Regions from separate parts of the Sinorhizobium sojae CCBAU 05684 genome, predicted to be linked through region 3. Evidence: riboswitches for the same ligand, from Rfam matches in the RefSeq annotation. Region 3 holds a riboswitch; each other region holds the start of a gene.
What was found. A riboswitch is a leader RNA that binds a small molecule or an ion and turns the genes downstream of it on or off. The one in region 3 is predicted to bind S-adenosylmethionine.

Region 1 (10,416 bases), 670 kb from region 3:
GTGGCGATCACGCTTGGCGGCCCGGGCGCGGTCTTCTGGATGTGGGTCGTCGGCCTCATCGGCATGGCGACGAGCTTCTTCGAATGCACCCTGGCGCAGGCCTACAAGCGCGCCGAACCGGATGGAACCTATCGCGGCGGCCCGGCCTACTACATCGCCCACGGCCTCGGCGAGCGTTGGAAATGGCTTGCGGCCCTCTATTCGGTGCTGCTGCTCGTCACTTTCGGCTTCGGCTTCAACGGCGTGCAGGCCTATTCGGTCGCCACTTCGCTCAACGACGCCTTCGGCGTGCCGGTGATGGCGATCGGCGTCGGCATCGCCGTGCTGGTCGGCATCATCATCGCCGGTGGCGTCCGGCGCATTGCCCGCATTGCCGACGTGCTGGTGCCGGCTATGGCGCTCGGCTATATCGCCATGGCGCTGGTCGTGCTCGCGCTGAACTTCGACGCGCTCCCCGCCACGCTCACGCTGATCGTCAAGAGCGCCTTCGGGTTGGAGCCGGCGGTCGGCGGCGGCATCGGCGCGGCGATCGTCATGGGCGTCAGGCGCGGCCTCTTCTCCAACGAAGCCGGCCTCGGCAGCGCCCCGAATGTCGCGGCCGTCGCCGAAGTCCCGCATCCCGCCTCGCAGGGCGTCGTCCAAGCTTTCTCCGTCTTCATCGACACGCTGATCGTCTGCTCCTGCACCGCCTTCATCATCCTGCTCGGCGACGTCTATCGCCCGGGTGCCGAGGATGTTGGCGGCATCGCACTGGCACAAGCCTCGCTTGCCAGTCATATCGGCGAATGGGGCCGGATCTTCGTCAGCATTGCGATGATGCTCTTCGGTTTCACCACGATGATCTACAACTACTATCTGGGCGAGAACAGCCTCGCCTGGATCGGCGGACAGAACAGGCCACTGATCATCGTCTATCGTATCGCGGTGATCGGCCTCTGCGGCTGGGGCGCCACCTCCGACCTCGGCACCATCTTCGCCTTTGCCGACGTCACCATGGGCCTGCTCGCGCTCGTCAACCTCTTCGCGCTCGTCATGCTCTTCAAGCCGGCTCTCAAGTTGATGCAGGACTACGACAGCCAGCTTGCGAAGGGTGCCGGGGAGCCGGTCTTCGATCCGGAAAAGTTCGGCTATGCCGGTATCGACCGCAGGGCCTGGAGCGGCGCGGCGTGGGGCCAGGAACCCGAAGCCGTAGCCGCAGGCGGGAGCGCGCGCGCCTGAGCAGGTTTCGGAAAGTCGAAAGCTTTTCGATAGACCTGCGAGCGACGCCAACCGGAAACGAGCAGATCGAGCGGGAAAGCGCCGGAGAACCGCAGACAGTTTTCCGTTTCCCGCTCTAAACCTATCCAGGGCCGGGACCGCCGGCTCCTACGTTTCAATCCATGCGAGCCAACGACATGAAGATGCGCATCGAACACGACCTGCTCGGCGACCGGGAGGTGCCGGCGGACGCCTGGTACGGCGTCCAGACGCTCCGGGCAGTCGAGAACTTTCCGATCACCGGCGTGCCGATCAGCCATTTTCCGCATTTCGTCGCGGCATTGGCCATGGTCAAGGCGGCGGCCGCGCGTGCCAATCGCGACCTCGGCCTCATCGCGCCGCAGAAGGCCGAGGCGATCATCGCCGCCTGCGAGGAGATCGTCGCCGGTCGGCTCAACGATCAATTCGTCGTCGACTTGATCCAGGGCGGCGCCGGCACGTCCACCAACATGAATGCCAATGAGGTGATCGCCAATCTCGCGCTCGAGAAGCTCGGGCATCCCAAGGGAGCCTACGGCCACCTGCATCCGAACGACGACGTGAACAGGTCGCAATCGACCAACGACGCCTACCCGACCGCCGTCTGCCTCGGTCTGCAATTCGCCGCCGAGCCGCTGGTGGCGGCGATCGCTTCGCTTCAGCAATCGCTTGCGGAAAAGGGGCAGGAATTCGCCGACGTCATCAAGATGGGCCGCACCCAGCTTCAGGATGCGGTACCGATGACGCTCGGCCAGGAATTCGACGCCTTCGCCGTCAATCTCGGGGAGGATATCGATCGCATCGGCGAGATCCTGCGCCTTCTCTGCGAGGTCAATCTGGGTGGCACCGCCATCGGCACGGGCCTCAACACCCATCCGGATTATGCCGTTCTCGCGGTTCGCCATCTCGCCGAAATTTCGGGCAAGCCGGTGGTGCCGGCCGCCAACCTGATCGAGGCGACCTCGGACATGGGTGCCTTCGTGCTCTTTTCCGGCCTGCTCAAACGGATGGCGATCAAGCTTTCGAAGCTTGCCAACGATCTGCGACTGCTGTCGAGCGGACCGCGCGCCGGGCTAGGCGAGATCGTCCTGCCGGCGATGCAGCCCGGCTCGTCGATCATGCCCGGCAAGGTCAACCCGGTCATTCCCGAGGCGGTGAACCAGGTTGCCTATCAGGTCATCGGCAACGACCTTGCCGTGACGCTCGCGGCCGAAGCCGGCCAACTCCAGCTCAATGCCATGGAGCCGCTGATCGTCTATAACCTGTTCTCGTCGCTCAAGATGCTGGCGACCGCCTGCCGCATCCTCGAAGAGCGCTGCATCCGCGGCATCCGCGCCAATCGCGAGCAGTGCCGCCGGCACGTGGAACAGAGCATCGGTATCGTTACCGCTCTCGTGCCCCATATCGGCTACGCCAACGCCACCCGCATCGCCGCCGAGGCACTTGCAAACGGCGCCACCGTTGTTGACCTGGTGGCGGCGGAGGGTCTGTTGACACTGGACGAACTCGCAAGGCTCCTGAGCCCACAGGCAATGCTCAGTCCCGGGGCATGTATCGCATGAGCCGCCGCGTCCTCATCCTGCATACAGGCGGCACCATCGGCATGGAAGCCGCGCCCGGCGGCCTCAAGCCTATGGCCGGCTTCAGCGCCCTGCTCAAGCGCCGGCTCGGCGAAACGGCCTCGGCCACGCCGCTCCCCGATTGCGACGTCGTCGAACTCGACAGGCTGATCGACAGCGCCAATCTGCAGCCGGCGCAATGGCCGGTCATTGCCGGCGAGCTCGTCCGCCGCTGGGATGCCTATGACGGCTTCGTCGTGCTGCACGGCACCGACACCATGGCATGGACCGCTTCGGCGCTCTCCTTTATGCTGCGCGGCCTCGACAAGCCCGTGATCCTGACGGGTGCGCAGATTCCGCTGACGGCGCCGCGCAGCGATGGACTCGAAAATCTCGAAATGGCGCTGATCCTCGCCGCGCAGCATCCGCTCCGCGAGGTGGCTCTCTGTTTCGGCCGCAAGCTCTTCCGCGGCAACCGCAGCCGCAAGATCGCGACCGACCGATTCGATGCCTTCGACTCGCCCAACTATCCGGCGATCGCCGAGGCCGGCATCAACATCGTGCTGCATAGGGAGCTGTTGCTAGCCGCCGAGCCGAAGGCCTTCTTTCTGCCGGACCATTTCGATCCGGAGGCCGTGGCGGTGCTCACCATCCACCCCGGCCTTTCGCCGCGCGTCGTCGAGGCGGTGCTCTCCGATTCGATGCTCAGCGGGGTGGTGCTGCGCAGCTACGGCGTCGGCAACGTGCCGGAAGCAAACGCGCGGCTGCTCGCCGCCCTGGGAGCGGCAGTCAAGCGCGGCGTGACGGTGGTCAACACGACGCAATGCGTGATCGGTGCGGTGGCCCAGGACACCTATGCCACAGGCGCCGCGCTTGCCCGCATCGGCGCCGTATCGGGCGCCGACATGACGCTCGAGGCGGCCTTTGCCAAGCTGCACGTGTTGATCGCCGAGGGATTACCGCCCGAGGACATCCGCGCCCGCATGGCGGCGCCGCTCGCGGGCGAGATGATCGCCGGTTGATGCTCAGCTCTTCGTGAAAACGTAGTCGGTCTCCTGGCGGAGCGTTTCGCCCGGGCGCAGCACCGCCTTCGGGAAGCCGTTGTGGTTGATGGCGTCCGGCCAGATCTGGGTTTCGAGACAGAAGCCGGCGAAGGGGCCATAGGGGCGGCCTTCGAGACCCGGAGCCGAGACGTTGAGCTTGCTGCCGGTATAGAGCTGGACGCCCGGCTCGGTGGTCAGTACCTCCAGCGACACGCCGGAGCCGATGCTGCGCACCAACGCCACGGATCGCTTCGCCATGCGCTCGGCCGAGAGGCAGAAATTGTGGTCATAGGCAATCCCGTTGCCTTCCATCTGCCGCCGCATCGAGGTCATCTCCCTGAGGTCGAAGACGGTGCCCGCAACGGGACGGATTTCGCCGGTCGGGATCAGACGCTCGTCCACCGGCAGGTAATGGTCGGCGGCGATCATGATGTCATGCCCGAGCGCGTCGACGCTGCCGTCGAGGTTGAAGTAGCTGTGCTGGCATATATTGGCGAGCGTCGGCGCGTCGGTGACGGATTCATAAAGGACGTTCAACATGCCGCCGGGCTTCAGCCGATAGGTGCAGGTGATCGTGCAATTGCCCGGATAGCCGGCCCGGCCATCGGGATCGGTGATCCTGAGCGTGACGCTGTCCGCTGTCCTCTCGACGATCGTCCAGTTGCGCTTGCCGATATTGTCGCTGCCGCCATGCAGATGCGTGACGCCCTTCTCGTTGAGCTCGAGCTGATAGGATTTGCCGTCGAGCGTGAAGTGTCCGGCGCCGATCCGGTTGGCGTTGCGGCCGGGGGTGGCGCCGAAATAGGAGGAATAGGCGGGATAGCTGTCGAAATCCTCAAAGCCGAGAACGAGCGGCGGCGCGTGGCCGTCGAGCCTGAGATCCTGGATAACGGCCCCCCAACTGAGAACCTTCGCCGTCAGCCCGCCACCATTGAGGGTCACGCGGTGGACCGGCTCGCCGGAAGGCAGGTGGCCGAAGACGTCCGTGTCGGTGCTCATTCTTTCTCCCTCGCTCCTACAGCGCCGCCCGGTCTTTTCAGACGCGCAAAGGTCGCTGTAACTCTTTGTATCTACGCATCGAGCTAACCCGTGCACTTGCCGGCGCCAAACTGCGTCATTTCCGCCAATGCGGCAACGGGAAAGTTCAGCGAGACAATTCCTTGGTCGCCGCCTGCAGGCCGGCGAGCGTCAGCGGAAACATCCGCCCTTGCATTAGCGTGTCGATCATGCCGACGGAATGCGTATGACGCCAATGTTCCTCCGGTACCGGATTGAGCCAGACCGAGCGGGGAAAATGTGCGGTGATGCGCTGAAGCCATAAGGCGCCCGGCTCGTCGTTCCAATATTCGACGGAGCCGCCCGGATGGCTGATCTCATAGGGGCTCATCGAGGCATCGCCGACGAAGATCGCGCGATAGTCGCCACCATAGGTGCGCAGCAGGTCCGCCGTGCGGGTGATGTCGGCGCGGCGACGGCGGTTGTCCTTCCACAGGCCCTCATAGATGCAATTGTGGAAGTAGAAATAGTCCATGTGCCGGAACTCGGCCCGCGCCGCCGAGAACAGTTCCTCGACGACACGGATATGGTCGTCCATCGAGCCGCCGACATCGAAGAACATCAGCAGCTTGACGGCGTTGCGCCGTTCCGGCCGGGTCACGACGTCGAGATAGCCGTGTTCGGCGGTCGAGCGGATCGTGCCGGAGAGATCGAGCTCCTCGGCCGCACCCTCGCGCACCCAGCGCCGGAGCCGCTTCAGCGCAACCTTGATGTTGCGGGTGCCGAGCTCGACCCTGTCGTCGTAATCCTTGAATTCGCGCCGGTCCCAAACCTTGACGGCGCGTCGGTGGCGCGAGCCCTCCTGGCCGATCCGCACTCCCTCGGGATTGTAGCCATAGGCGCCGAAGGGCGAAGTGCCGGCGGTGCCGATCCATTTCGAGCCGCCTTGATGGCGGCCGGTCTGCTCGGCAAGGCGCTGGCGCAGCGTCTCCATCAGCTTGTCGAAGCCGCCAAGCGCCTCGACGAGCTTCTTTTCCTCTTCGGTCAGATATTTCTCGGCGAGCCTTCTCAGCCACTCCCCGGGAATCGCGGTCTGCCCAAGCCCTTCCGCCGGAGACACCGCCTCAAGCCCTGAGAAGCGGTGCCGGAACACCCGGTCGAACCGATCGATATGGCGCTCGTCCTTCACCAGCACCGCCCGTGCCAGGAAGTAGAAGGCCTCGACGTCAAAGGCGGCGATCCCCATCTCCATCCCCTCGATCAGCGACAGGAATTCCCGGAGCGTCACCGGGACTTTTTCCGCCTTCAGTTCGAGGAAGAAGGGAAGGAACATGGAGATTCAACGTTCTCCCGTGCCTATCTTCGCGAGTTCGTACGGCGTCGTCTGGTAGATCTCGTTGATCCAGTTGCCGAAGAAGAGATGCGCGTGGCTCCGCCAGCGGTTCTGCGGCGGCAGCGTCGCATCGTTGTGCGGGAAATAGTCGTGCGGCAGCTTGATCGGCACGCCGGCATCCACGTCGCGGAAATACTCGTCCGACAGCGACGTCGAATCATATTCGACGTGGTTGAACATGTAGAGCCGGTTACACGTCTGCTCGTGCACGAGGCAGACGCCCATCTCCTTCGATTCCATGAGGATTTCGAGGCCCGGCACCCGCTCGATATCGGCGCGGCGCACCTCCGTCCAGCGCGAGACGGGCACGGCGAAATCATCGGAAAAGCCGTTTAGATAGACCGAGGAAGGCTTCAGGTTCTGGTGCCGGTAGACGCCGAAGGCCTTTTCGTTCAGCGAATATTTCGGGACGCCGTGGAAATGGTAGATCGCCGCCATCGCGCCCCAGCAGACATTCATGGTCGAATGCACGTTGGTCGCCGTCCAGTCGAAGATGCGCTTGAGCTCTTCCCAGTAGGTGACCTCTTCATAGTCGAGCGTCTCGACCGGCGCGCCGGTGATGATGAAGCCGTCGAACTTGCGCCCCTTCACCTCCTCCCAGGTCTCGTAGAAGGCGAGCAGGTGATCCTCGGGCGTATTCTTCGGCCGGTAGCCATTGACCCGCACCAGCGACAGCTCCACCTGCAATGGGGTGGCACCGATCAGCCGCGCCATCTGGATCTCGGTCTTGATCTTGTTCGGCATGAGATTGAGGAGCCCGATCTGAAGCGGGCGGATGTCCTGACGGATCGCCATGGTCTCGGTCATCACCCGCACACCCTCGTTGACCAGGGTTTCGAAGGCGGGCAGCGTATCGGGAATCTTGATGGGCATGGGCTCCACTCGATCAATACAAAAAAACCGGCGGCGAGATCATCGCGACCGGTCCTCGGAAATCCGTTCTCCTCGGCCCTTTAGCGACTTCTTTAACGTGGCTGCAAGCCGGCCGGCCAAATCACCACGGGATCGTTGATAGCGCGGGGAATGCCGCATGGTCAACGAAAAACGTTTGCAGATGGCCGGCGAACGGCGCGTTGAAGCACGCGTTTATTCATGAGCAGGCTACCGACTTGTGCAGCAGGGGCAATCCATCCCGCATTCCGTAACCGAGCCGACGTCTTGCCGTCTCCTGTGGACCCTCGCCCGGTTCCATCGTGCAGCCCCGCACCTGCAGTTCGGCGCCGGCCTCATCCGTCGCGGTGTGCCATGAAGGCCAGGCGCTCGAAGAGATGCACGTCCTGCTCGTTCTTCAAGAGCGCACCGTGGAGCTTCGGCAGCATGGATTTCGGATCGGCGCGGAGATCGGCGGGATCGATCTCGTCGGCGACAAGGAGGCGTATCCAGTCGAGCGCCTCGGAGGTGGAAGGCTTCTTCTTCAAGCCAGGCACCTCGCGAATGCCGTAGAAGGCGGAGAGCGCCGCCGAAAGCAGGGTCTTGCGGATGCCCGGATAATGCACCTCGACGATGCGGCCGAGCGTTTCGGCGTCGGGAAAGCGGATGAAGTGGAAGAAGCAGCGGCGCAGAAAGGCGTCCGGCAGTTCCTTTTCGTTATTGGAAGTGATGATGACGATCGGCCGGTGGCAGGCTCGGATGGTCTCGCCGGTTTCGTAGACGTGGAACTCCATCCGGTCGAGTTCCTGCAGCAGATCGTTCGGAAACTCGATATCCGCCTTGTCGATCTCGTCGATCAGGAGCACCGCCCTCTGCGGCGCCTCGAAGGCCTGCCAGAGCTTGCCCATGCGGATGTAGTTACGGACGTCGTTGACGCGCTCGTCGCCAAGCTGGCTGTCGCGCAGCCGTGAGACCGCGTCGTATTCATAAAGCCCCTGCTGCGCCTTGGTCGTCGACTTGACGTTCCATTCGATGAGCTCGAGGCCGAGTGCTGCGGCGATCTGGCGGGCAAGCTCGGTCTTGCCAGTGCCAGGTTCACCTTTGACCAGCAGCGGCCGCTCCAGCCGGATCGCTGCATTGACGGCAACCATCAGGTCCTTGTCGGCGATATAGTCGGCGGTGCTCTCGAACTGCATCGGCTCCTCGATCTCCTCAGCCCTTGAGCGCCGTGACCTCGATTTCGATCAGCATTTCCGGGCGGATCAGATCACAGACAATCATCGTCGCGGCCGGGCGGATGTCGCCGAACACCTCGCCGAAGAACGGAAAGACACGGTCGGCGAAGCTGGCATCCGTGACGTAGTAGTGATTGCGCACGACATCCGAAAGCAAGAAGCCTGCCTCTTTGAGGGCGCCCTCGATCGTCTTCAGACAATTGCGCGCCTGCTCCTCCACCGTCTCCGGCATGGTCATGGTGGCATAATCGTAGCCGGTCGTGCCGGAGACGAAGCACCAGTCGCCCTTGACGACGGCACGCGAGTAGCCTGCCGCCTTCTCGAAGGGCGAACCGGAGGAGATGAGCGTGGCCGCCATCCCGCGCGCTTACGCCCAGGGCCGGGACGTGGCAGTTGCCTTCTCGAAATTGTCGATGGCGCCCGCTTTTTCGAGCGTCAGGCCGATATCGTCGAGGCCGTTCAGCAGGCAATGGCGCTTGAAGGCGTCGATCTCGAACTTGATCGAACCGCCATCCGGGCCGGTGATCTCCTGCGCCTCGAGATCGACGGTGAGCACCGCGTTGGAGCCGCGGCTGGCGTCGTCCATCAGCTTGTCGAGGTCCGCCTGGCTGACGACGATCGGCAGGATGCCGTTCTTGAAACAGTTGTTGTAGAAGATATCGGCGAACGAGGTCGAGATAACGCAGCGGATGCCGAAATCGAGGAGTGCCCAGGGCGCGTGTTCGCGCGAGGAGCCGCAACCGAAATTGTCGCCGGCGACGAGAATCCTGGCGTCCTTATAGGCCGGCTTGTTGAGCACGAAATCCGGGTTCGGCGTGCCGTCCTCGTTGTAGCGGGATTCGGCGAAAAGCCCCTTGCCGAGACCGGTGCGCTTGATCGTCTTCAGGTAATCCTTCGGAATGATCATGTCCGTGTCGACATTGACGACGGGCAAGGGCGCGGCAACGCCGGTGAGCTTGACGAACTTTTCCATGTCTTGGCCTTCGATTTCAGCGGGAGTGTTGGCAGAAGCGTTTAGATCAGTTTTGCGCCGAATTGAAGGAGAATCTGCGCTTGCCGGGCCCGGTTTCTGAGCAGCGCGGCATGCGGGCGGCCGCTCCCGGACATTTCACAGATCGATGATCGTGCCGCGGCCGTCGTTCCAGATCCGCATTTCGCGCTCTCGTCCGGTGTAAGCCGCGCGGGCATGCGCATGCCGCGGCCGCCGGCCGAGCCTCGCGGCAATCGCGCCGCCGACAGCGACTGCGGCGGCGATGCCGGCAAGCGCCAGGGCGAGTGAAGCAGTGAAGACGAGTGCCGCCATCGAGAGGACGATGGCTGCCACCGTGAACAGTACAGAGCGGATGCTGCGCATAGTGATTACCTTTCTATACCGCATGTGGGGGTGCGCCCGCGCGCTTGCAAGGGGCGCAGGAGAAGGGGTGCCGTCTTGCGCGAAAACGCAAAGGCGGGCACAACGAGGCGTATGACACGAACGACCGATCACCATCCCGTGCGGCTGCGCCGCTCCGTGCTCTCCGTTCCCGCGGACAACCCCCGCGCGCTCGCCAAGGTCAGAGATCTGGCCGCGGATGCCGTCATCTTCGATCTCGAGGATGCCGTGGCGCTCGAGCGCAAGAAAGAGACGCGCGACGCACTGGTACGGCATCTTTCCGAACACCGCCCGGAGATCGAGACGATCATCCGCATCAACAGGACGGAGGCGGGTTTCGACGGGCTGGATCTTGCCGCCGCACTCGCGGTCAATCCCGATGCGATCCTCCTGCCCAAGGTCGAAGTCCCCGCCGACATTCAGGCCGCCCTCGACTGGCTGGCGGAACAGGACGCGCCGGAAAGCGTGAGGCTCTGGGCGATGATCGAGACGCCGCGCGGCGTGATCAATGCGCCGGCGATCGCCGAGACCGGGCGCACGCGCGCCGGTCGGCTCGACTGTCTCGTCGTCGGCCTCAACGACCTGAGAAAGGCCACGGGCGCGGCGGACCTCCCGGACCGTCCCTATCTCCTGCCTTGGCTGATGCAGATCCTCCTCGCCGCGCGCGGCAGCGGCCTCGACGCCGTCGATGCGGCCTTCAACGACTTCCGCG
Region 2 (10,416 bases), 640 kb from region 3:
CTTGAGCGAGCGCGTTCATCGGCTTGCCCCCCAGCTTCTGAGCGAGACCCAGGTCTTGCGGTCGAGCCGGTACCATTCGACCGCCATCATGCCGCCGAGCGCGAGGCTGCCGACCATGCCGGAACCCTGGAACTGGAAGCCGCACTTCTGGATGACCCGGCGCGAGGCGACGTTCGTGACCCGGCAGCGCGCATCGATCTGGTCGATGTCGCGGGTGCGGAAGGCCATGTCGGTGAGCGCCTGCGCCGCTTCCGTCGCATAGCCCTGGTTCCAGTGGGGCTCGCCCAGCCAGTAGCCGAGCTCGACCGTCCTGCCGTCCTCATGCGGCTCGATCCCGCAGCAACCGAGGAATGCGCCATTGTCCGCCTTCGTGATCGCGTAGACGCACTTGCCAATCGTGCCGTGACCAGTCGTGCCGGCTTTTGCGCGTCGCACGAAATCGGCCGCATCCGCCGTGGTGTAGGGGTGCGGCATGCGCGAGACCATGGTGGCGATGTTGGCGTTGTTGGCAAGATGGGCAAGGGCGTCGATATCGTCTTCATGGGGCGCGCGCAGAACGAGCCGGGGTGATAACAATATCGGGCAATCGGTCCTTGACCTTTGCGGCCTCAGCCTTTGTTCGGGAGACCGTGATTGGTCTTCCCTCAGGAGCTCGGTTTGCATGGTTCTTTCCTCCAGACATGCGAAAAGGGGAGTTGGGTATTGCCCCATCTCCCCTTTGAAGTCTGGCTTCGGAACCTTTCGGGCGCTTCAGCCGGGTCGATGAGACGCCGGCTGTTTTAGAGCGCTACCGGCTTATTCCGCTGCTTCCGCTTTCGGCATTACAGACACGTAGACTCGGCCGTTGGCCTTCGTACGGAAGTCCACGTTGCCAGCCGTAAGCGCAAAAATCGTATGATCCTTGCCGAGGCCGACATTGGCGCCCGGATGCCACTTCGTGCCGCGCTGGCGCACGATGATGTTGCCTGCGATGACGGCTTCGCCGCCGAACTTCTTCACGCCAAGGCGCTTGGACTCAGAATCGCGACCGTTGCGCGACGAACCGCCAGCTTTCTTGTGTGCCATTGGTGTTCTCCTTTAAACCTTCGATCCCGGAACTCAGTTTGCAGCTTCAGCTTCAGCGGCGGCTTCGGTCTTCTTCGAAGCCTTCTTCGCCTTGCCGCCGGCCGCAGCGATGTCCAGGATGCGGACAGTCGTCTGATGCTGGCGATGGCCGCGCGAGCGCTTTGAGTTCTGGCGGCGGCGCTTCTTGAAGGCGATGACCTTCTTGGCGCGACCCTGATCCACGACCTCGGCGCTGACAACGGCACCTTCGACAAACGGAGCACCGATGGTGGCATCGGCGCCGGCGCCGACCATCAGGATCTCGGTGAATTCGATCTTGTCGCCTTGAACGCCTTCCAGCTTTTCGATGGTGATGACGTCGTTGGCCGCCACGCGGTACTGCTTACCGCCGGTCTTGATGACTGCGAACATTTGTTATCCTTTCATGTTCGGTCCGGCTCTCTGCCTCAAATGAGACAAGGCCGTCTTTTTATCAGCCGTTTCGGTTGAGCGGAGCGCTTCGGGAAACCCCTGACCTCCGCCAGTGAACGGGCACAAGCCCATATATTTGCTGCAGTGCGGGCAGGCCACACCACTTCACGGCGCGAATTACGGGAGTCGCCCTTCCTTGTCAAGGCGAAAGCCATGACCCGGCAGATATTCTTCTTTTCGCCCCTTGCAAGCCGCCGAACTTGCCGCTATGTACCGCCCGCGCTTCCAAGCGCCAACCGGCCCCGCGGAGAGGTGGCAGAGTGGTTGAATGCACCGCACTCGAAATGCGGCATGGGTGCAAGCCCATCGGGGGTTCGAATCCCCCCCTCTCCGCCACGTCAATTAGTTTTATTGCATTTTTCCGCGTTTTTCGCCGCTTGCCATAACTTGAGTAGACCTAGCGTACCTCGTGGATCTCGCCCTGCTTTACCGAGCGATAGGTAAGCCAATCCAGTTCCTGCCTACTATCTCCACACTGCCTGCACGCCATGGCTGGGTTATCGGGGCGGTTGCTGCCGCCATCCGCGCGCCTCTGTAGGTGCTCGATGGTGGCGGCGTAAGGTCGCTCCTTTCGGATGGTGAGACCACATCAGGAGGTGTTGGCGTTCGCCTGCGCGATCGCCAGCCTTGACCCGGCACCGATTCGCTTCAACAGCGCCCACCAAGCGCAGCCATGGAGCCAACTGGCAGGCTAAGCGGGCAATGCCGACGAGCTCCCAAGGACGCGCCGTGAACGTGAAGGGGCTTCTGTCTGATGCGCGGCTTCAGCGATCCCTAGTGTCGCTGACCCAAAAGAAACAGCCCCGGCAATCTCGCCCACCTTCCTTTGTTTGCAACCGACCAGCAACTCGCCATCGCGATCGTCGGCAAGGCGCGCCCTGCGATGTGGTAACAGTCATCCCGCAGCTCGAGAAAAAGGGCTTCCCGCGCATTGACCCGCTGCACGACGGCAGACCTGTGCCGCTGGTCAAGAAATTCTACGATGGGTGCTTTGGCATAACGGCCGGCTTCAACGTAGCCGCGCCGGATGGCGGTTAGGATTTAAGCATATGGAAAAATCGGCCCCGGAGGACAAGCGGATGACACACGATCTCGAGCAAAACGCCAACAGCGCATCAAGGCGATGGTTGATCGGCGCGACTATTCACTCGCCGAGGTGAAGGAGAAGTTCGCGCCTGGCTCCCACGGCTGTCACGAGGCACTGCACGTTGCGAGCATGCTCGGCGACCTTGTCGAGGGGCAGCTCTGCAATCACCCGGCGGTGTTGCTGAACCCGGAGTGGTAGCGTTGGGAGAGAAGGCGCAGGATGTGCTTTTCGGCCTCTACCAGGCGATCGCAATGCGCATTTAGGAGATCAAGACGGTGGGCAATGGCGACAACGGCCCGCGCCTGATCGGCCGAAAGGAAGCCGCTGCTCATCTTGGTATTGAGAGTTGGGGCAGAAGAGGCGGCCAGACTCGAGCAGTGTTTTGCGGGATGAACTGCCGTTTAGGGCATTTTGGATGATCGTGCATCGCTAAACAAATATTTGACTGCTACAGCGCCCAATCCAACTATCTGCAGGAAGGTTTGAACCACAACAGCCGTGATAAACCATTCCAAATCCCGATAATTCAGCCAACCAAGTCCTACAGCCACAGTGATGAGGGCGTTGGATCCAATAAGGAATGTGATCCACAAAATGATCGTTGTGGACCATGACTCCCGAAGCCTGAAGTAGCTACGTCGTCCTTCTATCTCCACAGCTTTCGCAGCCGCATCCGCGAGCTCTGCCCGTTTCGATTTGTCTTGATCTTGAGCAGAATCTTTTTTGATCGCGTTCAGTGCTTGAGTACGCGAAACGTGAGTCTCAGTCTGCGGCGGCTGCTGCTGCTTGGTCAAACGGCCCTACACGTATTTTAGCTGATGAACGACGACGTCCGGAGAAACAGCAAACATCTCGGCAAGTTCGTTCGGATCGGCGAAATTCTTGTAGAGCCCTAGCATGCTTTTCGGCACCAGCAAGCACGCTGCAAACACATCAGCCTCGACTTCCTCGACCGGTTTGGAGGCGTGATAATTGCTGCGAGGCATTGCTTCATAGTTCATCGACTTCACATAGTCTTCGTGAAGGATGGCGTGCCCAAGCTCGTGCGCAATTGTAAAGGTCTTACGGTTAGGCGGGATCTCACGATTTATGTAGATTGTCTTGGTCTGGAAATCGTACAAACCAGAAATTTCGGTCGACATCTCCGGTTCGAAATCAACATACAGAACGTTGATTCCCATCGACTCAGCGATCCGTTCGGGATCAATGGGCGGGCGGGTGATGCCGAAGTTGTTTAGTACCTTGGCTGCGGCTGATCTAGCCTTAGGATAATCAGGCCTGGAAAATACTGATCGCTTAAGCTCAGCAAGCGTCATGTTCGTCCTCCAGCTTCCCATGTAGTTCCGGCGCGGCTCACAAAGTAGCCACGCTCGATTTTGGACAACTTATACCCACCATCGAGTGATTCGTCTACAACGACAGACTTGACAAATTGATTTGCATAGGTCGTCCCGATTCGATGGCTGCGATGCTTGACGGCTACCAATTTAACGTGGCGGAGATCCGACCGGCCAAATCACCACGGGATAATGCTCCAATATTGTTGGGCCGCGCTTGCGTGAATTTGAGGAGTTTGTTCTCATGTGCGCGTAGCCAAGGAAACGACAGCGTTGACACCGCTCTGAACGTCGCTCCCCAGGCTACTGGCGCTACGCCCGCGAAGGATGGGGGAGCAGGTACGAACTGTTCCCTCATCCGGATTTCGCGAATGGCCTATCGTGCAACAAGTTGACTACCACCGCAACGACAAACCGTCGCCAACCCGAATTAGTCAACAACGGCGTGATAATTCAACTTTGCGGGTGCCTTGACCACCACCTGAAGTCGAGCAATATGCGCGGCTCAAAGCGAACGGCGAAGGGGGCGTCGAAATGGAAAGATTTAAAGCCAGCGTTCAGTATGGAGACTGGGAAGGTACGGCGGCGGCCGACGATGCGTACAACTCGATTAGTAGCCTTCTGCGGGAAAAGGGTATTCTCAATGATGGCGAGCTCCTGGTTGGAATTCAAATGTTCGTCGGCGAAAACCTCGACGGCAATGTGCAAACGCCTTGGATAAGGGCCGTAATTTCAAACGGAGGCGGCTACGATAATGTCAAGTCGCAGATCGACAACAGTCCGGCGCTGAGCTTTCTGGAGAGAGATGTAGCTCTTTCCCTGAACGAGTTCTTTGGTTTGTTCAAACGGTTTAGCGTTGTTTTGACTTGGCAAGGCCTTAATCTTGGTGGTCGAGAGTACAACGTGATTGAAGGCTGATGAAACGGCGGAGAGTACACCCCGCCGTGTTTTGTATTCCGACCTTGAGCCACCACGAGTCGAGCGAGATTCGCCCGGAAACAATCTGAGGGCGACTCGTTGAAACTCAAAATTCTACCCGCGGCCACCAGCGCCGCGGCCGTATCCTCGTGCGCAACTCCGCCGGAGAAAATCAAGCCGATCACCTGCCGACGAATGCGTACATGACGCGGTCATGCCCAGATCTGCGCGCCGAAAAGGTCGCAACGGCGCAGAAGCTTGAGACTTCCACGGCAATGCAGAAGCAGGCCGTCAATTCGGACGCGCTTGGGGTCTTCTTTGTCGGCTTGCCTGTGGGTTCCATGGCCGGTGGCGAACGCGGCTCAGAAGTCGCCGTGTACAAGGGCCAGAGCGCGGCCATTGACCGCGCTCTGAAGGCGAAGGGGTGTTGATGCCCTATACCTCCCTCGTCACGAGCTTCCAGCCGGTGTTTCCGCAGCTGGTGGGCTTAATGTACATGTTCGCGCCAGCGCCGATGTCCAAGAACACCGAGCCGCGGCAGCAGTCTCAACGGATTCCGGCGTACCGGATCCGATGCCGTACCAGACGTCGCTGGCCTCGTTCAGCCAGATGCGCACGCTCGAGCTGCCCGAGGCTTTTATGGTGCCGCGGACGGTGCGTTGTGGTCCTTGAAGTTGGCGAAGTTGCCGGCAGCTGCGGCTGACGTATAGAAGTCGTTCGCCATGCGAGCCACCGAATCGCAGATTGGGAAAAACAGCTCGACGGTTGCTTGTGACTGGGCTAGGAAATGCTTCGCGCATTAGAGAACCATTCGACTAATAATGATGAATTCTTTCAAGATAGAAAATTTAGATCAACCCACCCCCACTGCCCCCGCTCACCTATATAAGTATTTGTCACCTGAGCGCGTGAGGAACGTCTTGGTTCAAGGGACCGTTAGGTTTACTCCGCTTCTTAACACGAACGATAGTTTCGAAGTTAGGTCAACTTTTCGCAAATTGGCAGGACCGCGGTTCCTTCAAATGCTTGCGGAGCAAATGGAAACCATGCTCCTTGAAGAGCATTTGGACGCAAAGATCGCAGAGTATTTGCAAGAAGCTGGATTAGGTTGGCTATCACCTCAGGCAGCTAGGCAGATTGTCGAACGTCAATATGGAAAGCAGTTCACAGACTTGTTGCGCGCACAGCTTCAGCAGCTCGTCGACCTCGCGGTGCCTCACTTGAACGACCCGAAAAATGCGGAAAAGCTACTTGTGAAACTGGGGCAAGAATTGTTGTGCTTCTCTTTATCGGAGCGCTATGACAGCCCACCCATGTGGGCTCACTATGGTGGCAATCATTCGGGGTTCGTAGTCGCCTTCAACACTGGGGATGATTGGTTCCAACATCGCAAAGATGGGAAAACAACGCGGCTGCAAAAAGTAACTTACTTCGATGGCAAGGTTGAAGAGCCGTTCGAAAGCCCGCAAGCGGCTTTTATTTCAAAGACGACGGATTGGGCGTATGAACGAGAATGGAGATTGTACGCCAACGCCGAGCAAGCGGACACGATCACTGCGGGTCCCCAAGGGCCTGTGCATCTGATTTCTTTCCCGCCCGAAGCGGTAAACCATGTGATTGTTGGCGCCAAAGCCACGGACGAAACAGTTGATCAAATACGGATGGCACTAGGGCGGTATCCGAGCGCGAGTTTGTATCGAGCTGTCCCCGAGCCCTTCACTCAAACCTACAAGCTGGTCACGATATGAGCTCGTCGCATAAGCAGACTACATCTGCGCGGGCGATGTTCCGGTAAAAGATCGCATAATGTATCACCTGGAATGCACGCCCACACACACCACCCGCGGGCTGCATTCGCTGGCGCTTGCGCCGCGTCAAGCTGGCCGTCTCCGATGCCCCATGAAGGCAAGAGGCCGCCGTCTCAAGTTCCTCTCCGCGCGGTCGCGGCACTTCATGCGCAATGCCCTGGCGCATCCCGGAAAGAGCGTCAGGCGTGTCGCCGCCTTCGTCGCCGCGGCATTTGCCCAGGACACACCAGAGGCCGCCGGCCTGCGTGACAGCCGCCCCCGTCCATGCCATAGGGGTGCCCGCAACCACCCAGGCCGTCTTTCCCATGATCCGTATCGATAATATCAGCAAGTCCAACAGTCACCGCATCCTCTACATCGAAGCCTCGGCTGCGTTGAACCGTGGCGAGAAGATTGGGCTTGTCGGCCCGAACGGGGCGGGAAAGACGACGCTCTTTCGGATGATCACCGGCGAGGAACTGCCCGACGAGGGACAGGTCTCGGTCGAGAAGGGCATGACGATCGGCTATTTCGATCAGGACGTCGGCGAGATGGCCGGACGGTCGGCCGTCGCCGAGGTGATGGAAGGGGCAGGACCGATGAGCGCCGTCGCGGCGGAGCTGCGTTCGCTCGAGGCGGCGATGTCGGATCCGGATCGCATGGATGAAATGGATGCGATCATCGAACGCTATGGCGAGGTGCAGGCGCGCTACGAGGAGCTCGATGGCTATGCGCTGGAGGGGCGTGCCCGCGAGGTTCTGGCGGGCTTAAGCTTCAGCCAGGAGATGATGGATGGCGATGTCGCCAAGCTGTCGGGCGGCTGGAAGATGCGCGTGGCGCTCGCCCGCATCCTCTTGATGCGCCCGGACGTCATGCTGCTCGACGAGCCGAGCAACCATCTCGATCTCGAAAGCCTCATCTGGCTGGAAGATTTCCTGAAAACCTATGACGGCGCGCTTCTGATGACGTCGCATGATCGCGAGTTCATGAACCGGATCGTCACCAAGATCATCGAGATCGATGGCGGCGCGCTGACGACCTATTCCGGCGATTATGGCTTCTATGAAGAACAGCGGGCGCTGAACGAGAGGCAACAGCAGGCGCAGTTCGAGCGCCAGCAGGCGATGCTTGCCAAGGAGATCAAGTTCATCGAGCGCTTCAAGGCCCGCGCCTCTCACGCCTCGCAGGTTCAAAGCCGGGTGAAGAAGCTTGAAAAGATCGACCGCGTCGAGCCGCCGCGCCGGCGCCAGACGGTCGCCTTCGATTTCCTGCCGGCGCCGCGCTCCGGCGAAGATGTCGTCAACCTCAAGAATATCCACAAGGCCTATGGCAGCCGGACGATCTATGACGGGTTCGACTTCATGGTGCGCCGGCGCGAGCGCTGGTGCATCATGGGCATCAACGGCGCCGGCAAGTCGACACTCTTGAAGCTCGTCACCGGCACCACCACGCCGGACAAGGGCAGCGTGGCGCTCGGCGCCAGCGTCAAGCTCGGCTATTTCGCCCAGCACTCCATGGACCTGCTCGACGGCGACAGCACCATCCTGCAATGGCTGGAGGAGCGCTTTCCCAAGGCCGGCCAAGCGCCGCTTCGGGCGCTGGCCGGTTGCTTCGGCTTTTCCGGCGATGACGTCGAGAAGCGCTGCCGCGTGCTCTCCGGCGGCGAGAAGGCGCGGCTGGTGATGGCCGCAATGCTGTTCGACCCGCCGAACTTCCTCGTCCTCGACGAGCCGACCAACCACCTCGATCTCGATACGAAGGAAATGCTGATCAAGGCGCTCTCGGCCTATGAGGGCACCATGCTGTTCGTCTCGCACGACCGCCGTTTCCTGTCGGCACTCTCCAATCGCGTGCTGGAGCTCACACCGGAGGGCATCCAGCACTATGGCGGTGGATATGCCGAATATGTCGAGCGCACCGGACAGGAGGCGCCGGGCCTGCGCGGGTGACGGGCTGCGCTTGCGCCACCTGCGTCAGCGGGGTTACAGCCGTGCGTCCTTTGGGACGCCGGCGTACACGGCAGTAGCCTAATTTGGTCTGGCATATTCTTTTCCCCCTCATGCCTGTGCTTGTCACAGGCATCCAGCAGCGCCTCGTCTGCGGCGCGGAAGAGTCTTTTCAGCCCAAGGACTTGGGCTGGCTGGATTCCTGTGACGAGCACAGGAATGAGAGGCGGAGGGAGCCTTGCCCCTGCCAACCGGCGAGGCATCAGTAGGCTGATGTCGTGTACTGTGGTTAGGACGTGAGAGGCGGTTGCGTCTGCCCTGCGGCCCGGGCCAAGGGCCGGCTGCACATTCGAGCCGCCCTATTCTCCGCCAGCGCCTGCCGCGCCCAATCCGCCCAGAGCTCCGCCGGCGGCAGCCAAAACCAGCCGCCGGCCTCGTCGCCCACCACTTCCGCCTTGCCGGCCGCGGCACAGGCCGCGGTCAGCAGACAGATCCACGCCGCCCGCCTTTCATGGTCGCGCTCGACCGTGAGCCTCTCGAGCATGCGCTCGTCGTTCCAGCCGATGAACTGCAGCAGCTCCGCGAACACTCCGCTCTCGATCGCATGATCGTACAACCAGTCGAACTTCTTGCGCTTCGCCGCCTTCGACAGGGCAAAGCGCTCGTCCCCGAGCAGAACACCGAGAAAGGCATTGGGAAAGGCTTCGATGATCGCCGCGCCGGGGATGACGGATTGGCCGATCGGTGTTGCGGCGGCGAGGTGGCTGACCTGTGCGGCCGTCTCGGCGGCGGCCTTTCTCAAGGCGCGGCCGTAGCCGTGGTGGCTGAGGCCCGGTTTGCAGCGCGTCTGGAAGGCGCCGCGGATGAAGAGGCGTTCGCAGAGGCGGGCGAGGTCGTCGGGAGCGTCCGGCGGCGTCAGCGGGCCGTCGATGGCGATCACTGAAAATGTCGTCGCGGGCGGGATCTTCTGCTGTCGGCGCTCCCAGTCCGTGTAGGTCCTCGCGGCGTCCACCTCGCCGGCTACGCTCCAGGCGATGCCGGTGGTCGGCCGCGATTGCGAAAAGCCGACGTCGATGCCGAGCAGTCTGTCGAAGCTCATACCTTGCCCTTCCTTGCCGGCATTACCGCGGCACACGCGCATGGGCCAGTAACCCGCCGTCGCGCCACTCGCATCACGCCCCCGCATTCTCCCGCAGCCACCGCTCCAGTGCCGCGATCACCGCCAGCCGCAGGCTCGCATGGCGGCCGAGGGCGCGGGCGAGCGGGCGGCCGTCGGGGGCGAAGCCCATTTCGTGCATCACGTCGTCCGGCGTGATCTTGCGTCGCGCCATGGTCGCCCTGATCTCCGCGATTGCCGCGGGAAGCAGATAGCGGCCGCTGGCGATCGGCGTCTCTCCCGGTCGCGCCCCCGCGGATCGGGAGCCGGCCGCGCTTTCGGGAAGGGCGCCGATCGCGCCAAGCCAGGCGAGAAAGGCGTCGCGTTCGGCCTCCGTCGCCTTCGCCCAGGAATTCTTCAGCTTTTCGAGCCGGCTTCGCTCGGGCTTGAGCCCGGCGAGGACGAGGGCCTTGCGCGGCGAGGGAATCCGGCCGGCGAGGAGCGCATCGTGGACGTCCGGAAACTCGGCCTTCAGCCGCCTGAGGTCGTCATCGCGCTTCTTCGCCATTCTCGCCTTCCGATCGGGATTTTGTGGCACGCCCTGTTCAGACGCGCGAAAGTCGCTGTAGCACTTTGAACGGTCGCATGTCTTTGTTCTTGCATGGGGGTTCTTGCATCGGGATCGACAAGGAGACATGTGGGGAGGTCC
Region 3 (10,416 bases):
GCCCTGCGGCATGATCGCGCGCACGGCGTTCCGTAATTTCCTCAGGGGCCGCGCGCTCGTCTGCGATCACATGGAAGAGAAGCGGGACGGCGCCACCGTCGCCACCTGCACCGTCGGTGGCCAGAACGCTGCCGAATGGCTTGCGACCAATGGCTGGGCCATTGCTCTGCCCGGCACTTCGCTCGAGGCGGCAACGAACGCCGCCCGAAAAGCAAGACGCGGCTTTTACGGCGAGGACCCGCGGGATCTCAATCGCGGATCGAACGCAGGAGGCTTGCAAGCCGGAAGCGAAGTTCCCAACTAACCGCTGCAACTTCCTTGGAGTGACCCAATGCCCTCAAAGCTCAGCCAACATGAAGCCCTTGTCTACGTCATGGTGATGATGTCCGCCGTCGACCGCGACATGACCGACGACGAATTCGCGCGTATAGGCGGGCTCGTGCGCTTTCTGCCGGCCTTCGATGGCTTTGATGAGAACGAACTGATTCATATCGGCCGCGAGTGCGCGACCCAGCTTGCCGCCCCGGAGGGCCTCGACGTGACGCTGGAGATGGTGCGCGAGGCACTGCCGCAACGGCTATACGATACCGCCTATGCGCTTGCCGTAGAGATCGCTGCCGCCGATCAGCGCATCCGCAACGAGGAGATCCGCCTCCTGCAATTGCTGCGTGACCGGTTCCAGCTGGACAAGCTCACCTGTGCTGCGATCGAGCGCGGCGCTATCGCACGCTTCCGCAAATAGCCGCTGGCGAACCGGCTACCCATATCTCCTTTCATCGACCTCGATTTAAGAACAGGACATGCAGCTATTCAAAGTGCCACAGTGACATTGCGCGTCTGACAAGACGCGCGGCGCTGTGTGCATCATCCGTTGACAGCACGCGGCGCGGCGCCCTATCGGCGACCGGGGTGATGGTGAATGACAGACGAGCTGCTATTCTTCGGTGTCGCGGAGCCGGTTTGGCGGCTGGCCGCCTTTGCGGCCGCCTTTGCCGCGCTGGCAGTCCTTGAGCTCTTGCATCCGCGGCTTGAGCGGCCGGAACTGATGCGCATGCTCAAGGCCCGTCGCTGGGCGACGAACCTGGCAATTCTCGTTGCGTCGTCCATGCTATTGCGCATCGCCTTTCCGGCGGCCGCCGTCGGCGTCGCGATCTGGGCTGAAGCGCGTGGGATCGGCGTTCTACCCGGCTTCGGCGTTTCGCCGTTTCTCGCCGGGATCATCGCCTTCGTTGCGCTCGACTTCGCCGTCTGGCTGGAGCACGTAGTATTCCACAAAGTTCCTCTGCTGTGGCGCGCCCACCGGGTCCATCACAGCGATCCCGGGGTGGACGTCACGACGGCGCTTCGCTTCCATCCGCTGGAAATCCTGATCTCGATGGCCTGGAAGGGGTTGGTCATTATCCTGCTCGGCGCCCCGGCGCTCGCCGTCCTGATCTTCGAGATCGTTCTCAACGTCTGCGCAATGTTCAACCACGCCAATCTGCGGCTGTCACGCAGGGCCGACCGGCTCTTGCGGCGGCTTATCGTCACGCCGGACATGCACCGCATTCACCATTCCGTCGAGAGCGGCGAAACCAATTCCAACTATGGCTTCAATCTCTCCATCTGGGACCGACTGTTCGCGACCTATATCGCACATCCTGCAAGCGGTGACGACGCGATCGAAACGGGCCTGAAGGCCTATGGGCGGCTCGACCCGACAAAGCTCGTCTGGTCGCTGATCCTGCCATTTCGACGGAAGTAGTGCTGCTGCATGTCTCTTTGCTGCAGGCTCGGGCATTCAGCCGCTCAATAGATCCCGTTCGGAAAATAGCGCAGGTAGATCTCCTCGAGCCTGCCGCTGCGCGAGAGTGCCAGCAGGGCATGGTCGATCGCCTGGGTCAGGGCGGGCTCGCTCTTTCGGTTGACGATCGTCAGCCCTTCGCCAAGGAAGCGGCGCGAAAAATAGGCGCCGTCCATCAGACCGCAGCAGCCTGCGGCCACGCCGCCGGAAACCCAGAAGGAGAGTTGCATGCCGTCTGAAAAGGCGGCCACAACCCTGCCCTCCCGCAGCGCAGAGAGCATTGCTTCCCGATCGGGAAAGGCCATGGCTCTGAGCCGAGGGAAGAAGGCCTTGAACATGGCTTCGTGCGTCGTGCCGGAGACAACGCCTACAGGCTTGCCGGCGAGGTCGGCCGGGCTTTCCACGCCATTTGCCGCCTTGGTGTTGAGGGCGAACCGCGCCGGCAATTGCATGAAGGCCCGGGAAAAGGCAAAACGCTGCCTGAGCTCCGGCGTGACGGCTACGCCGGCGGCGATCGCCTCGCCACGCCCCTCTTCCAGCGCGGGCGCCAGTTCCTCATAGGTCACCGCCTGGATCTGGCATTTCGGCTCGATTTCAAGCTCCCGGCAGATTTCGCGGGCGAGGTCGACATGGAAGCCCGAGAGCTTTCCGGACTGGTCGATAAAATTGAAGGGCGGGAAATCGACGGTGGTGAGGAAGCGCAAACGCGGCAAGGCGCTCAAGTCGGGTTTGGCGATGCGCTCGCGGGCGTCGAAAAGCAGAGGGAGGTCCTTCGACTCGGCGAGCGCCCCACCGGCCGCAAGCGACGCGCAAACGGTCAGGAGACCCAGCATCGCCCAAAACAGGGCATGGATTCGATTTGCCACGCTCAAACGGTCACCGGCAGGAAAAATGGAGCGGGTGATCGGGATCGAACCGACGACATCAAGCTTGGGAAGCTGGCGTTCTACCACTGAACTACACCCGCGTCAGAAGCGGAAATTTCCTCAATGGCCGCGATCTGTCAAGCACAATGCTCACTCGGCGCGAAAATGCTTGGAGAGCTTGAGCCCCTGCGCCTGATAATTCGACCCGAGATCGAGACCGTAAAGCCCGTCGGGCCGCTCCAGCATGTGCTCGTAGATCAGGCGGCCGACGATCTGCCCGTGTTCGAGAATGAAGGGTACCTCGTGGCTGCGGACCTCGAGCACGGCGCGGCTGCCGCTGCCGCCCGCGGAGGCATGGCCGAAGCCAGGATCGAAAAAGCCGGCATAGTGGACGCGGAATTCGCCGACGAGCGGATCGAAGGGCGTCATCTCGGCAGCGTAAAGCGGCGGCACGTGCACTGCCTCGCGCGAGACGAGGATGTAGAATTCGTCCGGATCGAGGATCAGATCGTCACGACCGCGGCTATAGAGCGGTTCCCAGAAGTCGAAGACCGGGTGTTGGGCTTTCTTGTCGACGTCGACGACCGAGGTGTGGTGCTTGCCGCGATAGCCGATCAGCCCATCCGGGCCGGTGCCCTTGAGGTCGATCGAAAGCGCGATGCCGCCGCCGGTGATGTTTGGCCGCTCGCTGGCAACGAGCGTATCGCTCTCGTGCAGCGCCAGCAACTCCTGTTCGGAGAGCACCGATTGCCCTACACGGAAGCGGATTTGCGAGAGCCGCGAGCCGCGCCGCACGACGATCGGGAAGGTCCGCGGGCTGATTTCGAGATAGAGCGGGCCGCTATAGCCGGCCGGAATCTTGTCGAACTCCTGTGCCCGGTCGGTGATGACGCGGGTAAAGATATCCAGCCGTCCGGTCGAGCTCTTCGGATTGGCCGAGGCCGACATGTTTTCCGTAAGTGCAAGGCTCTCCATCAGCGGCACGATGTAGACGCAACCCGTTTCCAGTACCGCACCTTCGCTGAGATCGACGACGTGCAGCTTCAGTCGATCGAGCTTGTCGGCTACCAGATGGGCCGGCCCCGGCATGAAACTCGCACGCACCCGGAATGCCCTGGAACCAAGGCGAAGATCCAGGCTGGCCGGCTGGATCTGGTCATGATCCAGCGCCCTTTCGCTCTTCAACCGTCCCGACGCATGCAGCGCGGCAATCGCGCGGTCCGCCAAAATCCCTGTTTCCCGGGCCATTGCGATCCTCTTGTCAACCTGCCAGACAAAACCAAACTCCGGGAATTGACGCAAGCACAGCCAAGCAGTATTGGAGCTTTATCCCGTGGTGATTTGGCCGGTCGGCTTGCAGCCACGTTAAACAAATAGCTAAAAAGGCCGGGTTTCGAACCGGCCGTTTTGCGGCCGGTTTTTTGTTTTTGAAAGTGATTGTCCGATGAGCAAGAACTGGCGCCCGGCAACCCAACTCGTCCATGGCGGGACCATCCGCTCCCAACACGGCGAGACCTCCGAAGCGATCTTTCTGACGCAAGGCTTCGTCTACGAGAACTCGGAAGCCGCGGAAGCGCGCTTCAAGGGCGAGACCGACGGTTTCATATACGCGCGCTACGGCAGCCCGACCAACGACATGTTCGAGAAGCGCATGTGCATGCTCGAGGGCGCCGAGGACGCGCGCGCCACCGCCTCCGGCATGGCGGCGGTTTCCGCGGCGATCCTCTGCCAGGTGAAGGCCGGCGACCACATCGTTGCCGCACGTGCGCTGTTCGGCTCCTGTCGCTGGGTGGTGGAGACGCTGGCGCCGAAATACGGCGTCGAATGCACGCTCGTCGACGGCCGCGATCTTGCCAATTGGGAAAAGGCGATCCGCCCGAACACCAAGGTCTTCTTCCTCGAAAGCCCGACCAATCCCACGCTGGAAGTCATCGACATCGCCGGCGTCGCCCGGCTCGCCGAGCAGATCGACGCCAAGCTGGTGGTCGACAACGTTTTCGCGACGCCGCTCTTCCAGAAACCGTTGGAGCTCGGCGCCCATGTCGTCGTCTATTCCGCGACGAAGCACATTGACGGCCAGGGCCGCTGCCTTGGCGGCGTGGTGCTCTCCAGCAAGGCGTGGATCGACGAGAACCTGCACGATTATTTCCGCCACACCGGTCCGGCCATGTCGCCCTTCAATGCCTGGACACTGCTGAAGGGCATCGAAACCCTGCCGCTGCGTGTAAGGCAGCAGACGGATAATGCCCGTCGCATCGCAGATTTCCTCGCCGAGCAGCCGCAGGTCGCTCGTGTCCTCTATCCGGGCCGCAAGGATCATCCGCAGGCCGACATCATCGCCAAGCAGATGAGCGGCGGTTCGACGCTTGTGGCCTTCGAACTCAAGGGCGGCAAAGAGGCGGCCTTCGCGCTGCAGAATGCGCTCGAGATCGTGAGAATCTCCAACAATCTCGGCGATGCCAAGAGCCTGATCACGCATCCGGCCACGACGACGCACAAGAACCTCTCCGACGAAGCCCGTGCCGAACTCGGCATTTCCGCCGGCACGGTCCGCCTTTCGGCGGGCATCGAGGATGGCGACGACCTCATCGAGGATTTCGCGCAGGCGCTGAAGGGCGTCAAAGCCTGAGAGTGTTTTAGCCGCCCGCGTTTCTTGCGGGCGGCTTTTCATTGTTTGCCTTGGAAAGCGAGGCGCGCCAGCACGATCCGCGCCAAAGCGGTGTAAAGGCAGACGGCGGCGAAGAGCGCGGCAAGAGCCGGGAACCAGGAAGGAAAAAGACAGCAGGCGAGTAGGAAGACGATCGTCTCCGTCGCCTCGGCAATCCCCGTCGTGAAATAAAGCGACTTTGCGCCCCGCACCTCTGTCGTCATCGCCCGCTTTTCCGCCATGACGGCAAAGGCGAGGAAAGTCGAGCCGTTGACATAGAAGGCAAACAGCAGAAAGCCGCCAGCCAGGCCGTTGGCTGACGGGTCCGCGATTACGAAGGCGAGCGGGATCGCGCCGTAGAAGGCGAAGTCGAGGACGATGTCGAGAAAGCCCCCGAAATCGGTCTTGCGGCTGGCGCGGGCGACTGCACCGTCGAGCCCGTCGCATAGCCGGCTGAACAGGATGAAGGCCGCGCCGGAGAGATAGGATTCAAAGGCAATGAGGATGGCGGCCACAAAGCCGAGCAGAAGGCCCGAAATGGTCACCATATCGGCGCCGACGCCATGGTTTGCCAGCGCCATGCCGATCCGATCCAGTATTGGTTCGAGCCGCCTGCGCACAGCCCCGTCGAGCATGTCCCTCTCCTTCAAGTGAAAATTGTATACGACTCGGGCGATCTTGCCGTTATTCTTCACGAAACCTTATTGCTATAGGATATCTGCACGGAATTGGAACAGGATGTCGAAACATGTACCGCGCACTCACTCGCGACATAGAAGTCACGGTAGAGCCGTACTATCTGGAAGAGCAGTCTGACCCCGACGACAGCCGTTACGTCTGGGGGTACCGCATCGTCATATCGAACCATTCCGACATCGCGGTTCGACTGATGACCCGCTATTGGCATATCACCGACGAGAACGGTCAGGTGGACGAGGTCAGCGGCCCCGGCGTGATCGGCGAACAGCCGCTGCTGAATCCGGGCGACACTTACGAATATTCTTCCGGCTGCCCGCTGGACACACCGTCCGGTGTCATGTTCGGCCACTACAGTATGGAGAGTGAGGACGGGGAGACCTTCAACGTCGCGATCCCGGCCTTTTCGCTGGATACGCCCGGGCAAGTGCGGACACTGAACTGACGTTTCGCGAGCTGTCGCGGGTCGCACATGCGCCCCGCCTCTGTTAATGAGACCGCACCTCGGTCGCCTCGAAACGGTAGGTGGTGGAGCAGAATTCGCAGGTCACCTTGATCAGCCCGTCCTCGATGCTGCTGTCGATGTCCTCCTGGCTCAGTCCCTCCAGCACATTTCGGATCTTGTCGCGCGAGCAGCTGCAGCGGTCATAAACCGCCTGAGGCTGGTAGACCCGGACACCGCGCTCATGAAACAGCCGGTAGAGCAACCGTTCGGTGCCGACGGTCGGGTCGGTGAGTTCGTCGGTATCGACCGTTTCGACCATTACCTTGGCTTCCGTCCAGAGATCATCCTCCTCGAAGATGCCGTTGCTGCCATCGTCGCCATCGCCGCCGTGCAGGTCCGGTTGGCGCATCCGCTCTGGAGCTTCGGGCAGGAATTGCGCCACCACGCCGCCGGCGCGCCAGCGGTGCCGCGGCCTGCCGTTTTCGTCCCGGTCTAGAAGTTCGGCAACGCCCAGGCGCACCTTCGTCGGGATCTGCTCCGACTGGCGAAAATAGACGTCGGCGATCTCCTCGAGCGTCGCACCATCGAGGGCGACGATTCCCTGATAGCGCTGCGTATGGGCGCCCTGATCGATGGTGAAGGCAAGAATGCCCTTGCCTAGCAGCTCGTGCGGCTGTGTGCGGCCGCCCTTCTCGGCGGCGGCGAGCGCCTCCTCATCGAAGCGCGCATAGGCACGGACTCGGTCGGGAGTCGAAAAATCGGCAACGACGAGGTCGACCGGCCCATCACTCTGCGTCTGCACGATGAGCTTGCCTTCGAATTTCAGCGAGGTGCCGAGCAAAACCGTCAGCACTACCGTTTCGGCAAGGAGCCGTGCAACCGGAAGCGGATAGTTGTGCCGCTCGAGGATAGTGTCGAGCATCGGACCGAGTTGAACGGCGCGGCCGCGGACGTCGAGACCCTCGACATGAAAAGGCACGACATGATCGTCACCGGCGAAATCGAACTCGCCCAGCCCCGGTGCTATCTCTGTCATTGCTTGCTCCTTGTCTCGCAGTCGCCGGTCGCCACGAGGGCATCGACCGCCCCCGTGCAACCTGCCCGTTATCCCATTTGATCCCGCTGTGAACGGATTTGTCCAGAGGTCGCAGCCCTTCGCCGGTGCCTCTGCAAACGCAGCCTCGACCGTCTGGACCCTGGCCCCCTGGGCTGCGCGCGCGGCACTCATGCCGGAGCCGCCCTCCATATCGTCTAGATTGTGTCGGACCGAGCCGGATTCAAGCCTCCGCCGTCCTCTTCATCTCAACTGGCCCGAGACGCCGTCAAACAGCGCCAAGGCACCAGGCGAGGATCGATTTTTGCGCATGCAGCCGATTTTCCGCCTCGTCGAAGACGACCGATTGCGGGCCGTCGATCACCTCATCCGTGACCTCCTCGCCGCGATGTGCAGGCAGGCAATGCATGAACAGCGCGTCGGGTGCCGCATGCTTCATCAACGCCTCGTTGACCTGATAGGGCTGGAAGACATTGTGGCCGCGGGCGCGGTGCTCCTGATTCATTGAGATCCAGGTGTCGGTGACGACGCAATCGGCACCGGCAATGGCCTGTTCCGGCTCGTGGCAAAGCAGGACCTCTCCGCCGTTGTTCCGAGCCCAGTTGAGGAACTTGTCCTGCGGCTCGGAGCCGAACGGAACCGCCATGTTCATCCGGTAGCCGAAGCGCGCCGTACCTTCGATGAGCGAATGCAGCACGTTGTTGCCGTCGCCCGTCCAGGCAATCGTCTTGCCTGTGACCGGCCCGCGGTGCTCCTCGAAGGTCATGATGTCGGCCATTATCTGACAGGGATGCGTGTCGTCAGTCAGGCCATTGATGACCGGCACGGTCGCGTGCTCGGCCATTTCAAGGAGCCGGCGATGGTCGGTCGTGCGAATCATGATCGCATCGACGTAGCGCGAGAGAACCTTCGCCGTGTCGCCGATGGTTTCGGCCCGGCCCAGTTGCATTTCCGTGCCCGAAAGAAACAGCGTCTCGCCGCCGAGCTGGCGCATCCCGACGTCGAAGGAGACGCGCGTACGGGTCGACGGCTTCTCGAAGATCATCGCCAGCATCTTGCCGGCGAGCGGCTTGTCGGCCGTTCCGGCCTTGGTCGCCGACTTGCGCATGCGGGCATCGTCAATGATGATCCTGAGATCGGCGGACGTCATGGCCGAAAGATCGAGAAAATGTCTGGTGGCGGTCATGTGTCTGTATTTCCTGTCGTAATTCCCTAGTCATGTGGCCCCGGCGCCCGCCGGAGCGGCTCGTCGCAGCCTCAAGCGGCGGCTGTGCCGCCTGCGGCCCTCACTGCCTCGGCGGCGCGCTCGACCCGCGCGAGCCCCTCCCTTGCCTCAGCCGCCGTGACGATCAGCGGAGGCAAGAGGCGCAGTACGTTTTCGCCGGCCGGAACCGCGAGCAACCTTTCGGCCCGGATCGCCTTCAGAAGGTCGGTGGAGGGCACTTTCGCCTTGATGCCGAGCATCAGGCCGTCGCCGCGGACCTCTTCGATAACGTCGGGGAAGCGATCCTTGAGCGAAGCGAGCCCTTGGCGGAAGACGAGTGCGACGTCGCGCACATTGTCGAGGAAGCCCTCGGCAAGGACCACGTCGAGCACCGCGTTGCCGACGGCCATCGCCAGCGGATTGCCGCCATAGGTCGAGCCGTGCGTGCCGGCCAACATGCCTGCGGCGGCCGCCTCCGTCGCCAGGCATGCGCCGAGCGGAAAGCCGCCGCCAATCCCCTTGGCGACGGCCATGATGTCGGGCCGGATGCCTGCCCACTCATAGGCGAAGAGCTTGCCGGTGCGGCCCACACCGCACTGCACTTCATCCAGGATCAACATGAGGCCGAATTCGTCGCAGAGGGCACGCAGCTCCTGCAGGAACTCCTTTGACGCCAGACGCACCCCACCCTCGCCCTGGATAGGCTCGACCAGGATCGCCGCGGTCTCGTCGTTGATCGCGCTCTTGACGGCGGCGATGTCCCCGAACGGCACCTGATAGAAGCCGGGCGCCTTCGGTCCGAAGCCTTCGATGTATTTCTGCTGACCGCCGGCGGCGATCGTAGCGATGGTGCGGCCGTGGAAGGCCCCCTCGAACGTGATGATATGGAACCGCTCCGGATGACCCTTGGCGAAATGGTAGCGGCGCGCCGTCTTGATCGCACACTCTAGCGCCTCGGCGCCCGAATTGGTGAAGAACACCCGGTCGGCGAAGGTGACCGCCGTCAGCCGCCGCGCAAGGCTTTCCTGCCCCGGAACGTCATAGAGATTGGAAACGTGCCAGAGTTTCTCCGCCTGGGCCTTCAGCGCCTCGACGAGATGCGGATGGGCATGGCCGAGCGAGTTGACGGCGACTCCGGCGGCGAAATCGAGATAGCGCGTCCCGTCTTCGGCGACCAGCCAGACGCCCTCACCTCGCTCGAAACGCAACGGCGCGCGCAAATAGGTGTCGTAGAGCGGCGTTGTTGCGGCCATTTGGGCTTCTCCTTCCTCGGCATCACTATCGGACTGTTCGATTGTCTGCCTGAAAAAAATCAAAATGCCGCCTTTCGGCGGCGCTGGCACTATTCCTATTTCGCAGCGCAATGTCAACAAAACCAAGGCCTGCGGCCGCTCGGGGAGAGCAGATTCCGTAGTGCGAAAAATTCGCGTCACGGGGCTTGCAAAAATGCAACTATGAGACAGCAAGTTGGGGAAAACTGCGAAATCGATTCGGCGCGATTCCAGCGACTCTTGCCACGGAGTCACCCTGCCGGTAGGTTAAGATTTAATTACTAGACGCATGCGGCGGACCTAGTCACCAAAATGGTTATCGCGTTGTAACTCCAGGTTTTTTCTGGGGGGACGGTGATGGATTCTGCCATCCCAACGCCGAGAACGGGGAGTGCAGATATGAACTGGACGGACGAGCGGGTCGAGAAACTGAAGAAGCTGTGGTCCGAG

Region 1: linked by a shared signal. The riboswitch ahead of metA (homoserine O-acetyltransferase MetA) and the one ahead of SJ05684_RS00640 (O-succinylhomoserine sulfhydrylase) in region 3 are both predicted to bind S-adenosylmethionine.
Region 2: linked by a shared signal. The riboswitch ahead of SJ05684_RS15430 (ImmA/IrrE family metallo-endopeptidase) and the one ahead of SJ05684_RS00640 (O-succinylhomoserine sulfhydrylase) in region 3 are both predicted to bind S-adenosylmethionine.

The regions. Positions count from the first base shown of each region.
Region 1 covers NZ_CP023067.1:3,129,819-3,140,234, forward strand. The annotation lists gene SJ05684_RS15250 (alanine/glycine:cation symporter family protein) at 1-1,218, shown strand, start outside; gene aspA (aspartate ammonia-lyase) at 1,395-2,798, shown strand; gene SJ05684_RS15260 (type I asparaginase) at 2,795-3,817, shown strand; gene SJ05684_RS15265 (aldose epimerase family protein) at 3,821-4,837, opposite strand; gene SJ05684_RS15270 (vWA domain-containing protein) at 4,983-6,167, opposite strand; gene metA (homoserine O-acetyltransferase MetA) at 6,174-7,100, opposite strand; SAM riboswitch at 7,161-7,238, opposite strand; gene SJ05684_RS15280 (AAA family ATPase) at 7,454-8,293, opposite strand; gene SJ05684_RS15285 (RidA family protein) at 8,310-8,690, opposite strand; gene leuD (3-isopropylmalate dehydratase small subunit) at 8,700-9,305, opposite strand; gene SJ05684_RS15295 (hypothetical protein) at 9,441-9,686, opposite strand; gene SJ05684_RS15300 (HpcH/HpaI aldolase/citrate lyase family protein) at 9,798-10,416, shown strand, end outside.
Region 2 covers NZ_CP023067.1:3,160,445-3,170,860, forward strand. The annotation lists gene SJ05684_RS15390 (GNAT family N-acetyltransferase) at 1-19, opposite strand, end outside; gene SJ05684_RS15395 (GNAT family N-acetyltransferase) at 16-663, opposite strand; gene rpmA (50S ribosomal protein L27) at 796-1,065, opposite strand; gene rplU (50S ribosomal protein L21) at 1,099-1,476, opposite strand; tRNA gene SJ05684_RS15415 (tRNA-Ser) at 1,783-1,872, shown strand; gene SJ05684_RS15420 (HNH endonuclease) at 1,934-2,113, opposite strand; gene SJ05684_RS29680 (hypothetical protein) at 2,660-2,821, shown strand; gene SJ05684_RS29685 (hypothetical protein) at 3,025-3,417, opposite strand; gene SJ05684_RS15430 (ImmA/IrrE family metallo-endopeptidase) at 3,424-3,939, opposite strand; SAM riboswitch at 4,084-4,156, opposite strand; gene SJ05684_RS15435 (hypothetical protein) at 4,495-4,878, shown strand; gene SJ05684_RS15440 (hypothetical protein) at 5,082-5,309, shown strand; gene SJ05684_RS15445 (DUF2971 domain-containing protein) at 5,916-6,626, shown strand; gene abc-f (ribosomal protection-like ABC-F family protein) at 6,992-8,614, shown strand; gene SJ05684_RS15465 (DUF429 domain-containing protein) at 8,901-9,710, opposite strand; gene SJ05684_RS15470 (hypothetical protein) at 9,784-10,275, opposite strand.
Region 3 covers NZ_CP023067.1:126,541-136,956, reverse strand. The annotation lists gene SJ05684_RS00670 (thermonuclease family protein) at 1-304, shown strand, start outside; gene SJ05684_RS00665 (tellurite resistance TerB family protein) at 332-742, shown strand; gene SJ05684_RS00660 (sterol desaturase family protein) at 932-1,744, shown strand; gene SJ05684_RS00655 (transporter substrate-binding domain-containing protein) at 1,789-2,616, opposite strand; tRNA gene SJ05684_RS00650 (tRNA-Gly) at 2,676-2,750, opposite strand; gene SJ05684_RS00645 (2'-deoxycytidine 5'-triphosphate deaminase) at 2,800-3,897, opposite strand; SAM riboswitch at 3,973-4,051, shown strand; gene SJ05684_RS00640 (O-succinylhomoserine sulfhydrylase) at 4,094-5,278, shown strand; gene SJ05684_RS00635 (CDP-alcohol phosphatidyltransferase family protein) at 5,317-5,931, opposite strand; gene apaG (Co2+/Mg2+ efflux facilitator ApaG/CorD) at 6,045-6,437, shown strand; gene SJ05684_RS00625 (Hsp33 family molecular chaperone) at 6,481-7,473, opposite strand; gene argF (ornithine carbamoyltransferase) at 7,760-8,677, opposite strand; gene SJ05684_RS00615 (aspartate aminotransferase family protein) at 8,749-9,948, opposite strand; gene SJ05684_RS00610 (GcrA family cell cycle regulator) at 10,366-10,416, shown strand, end outside.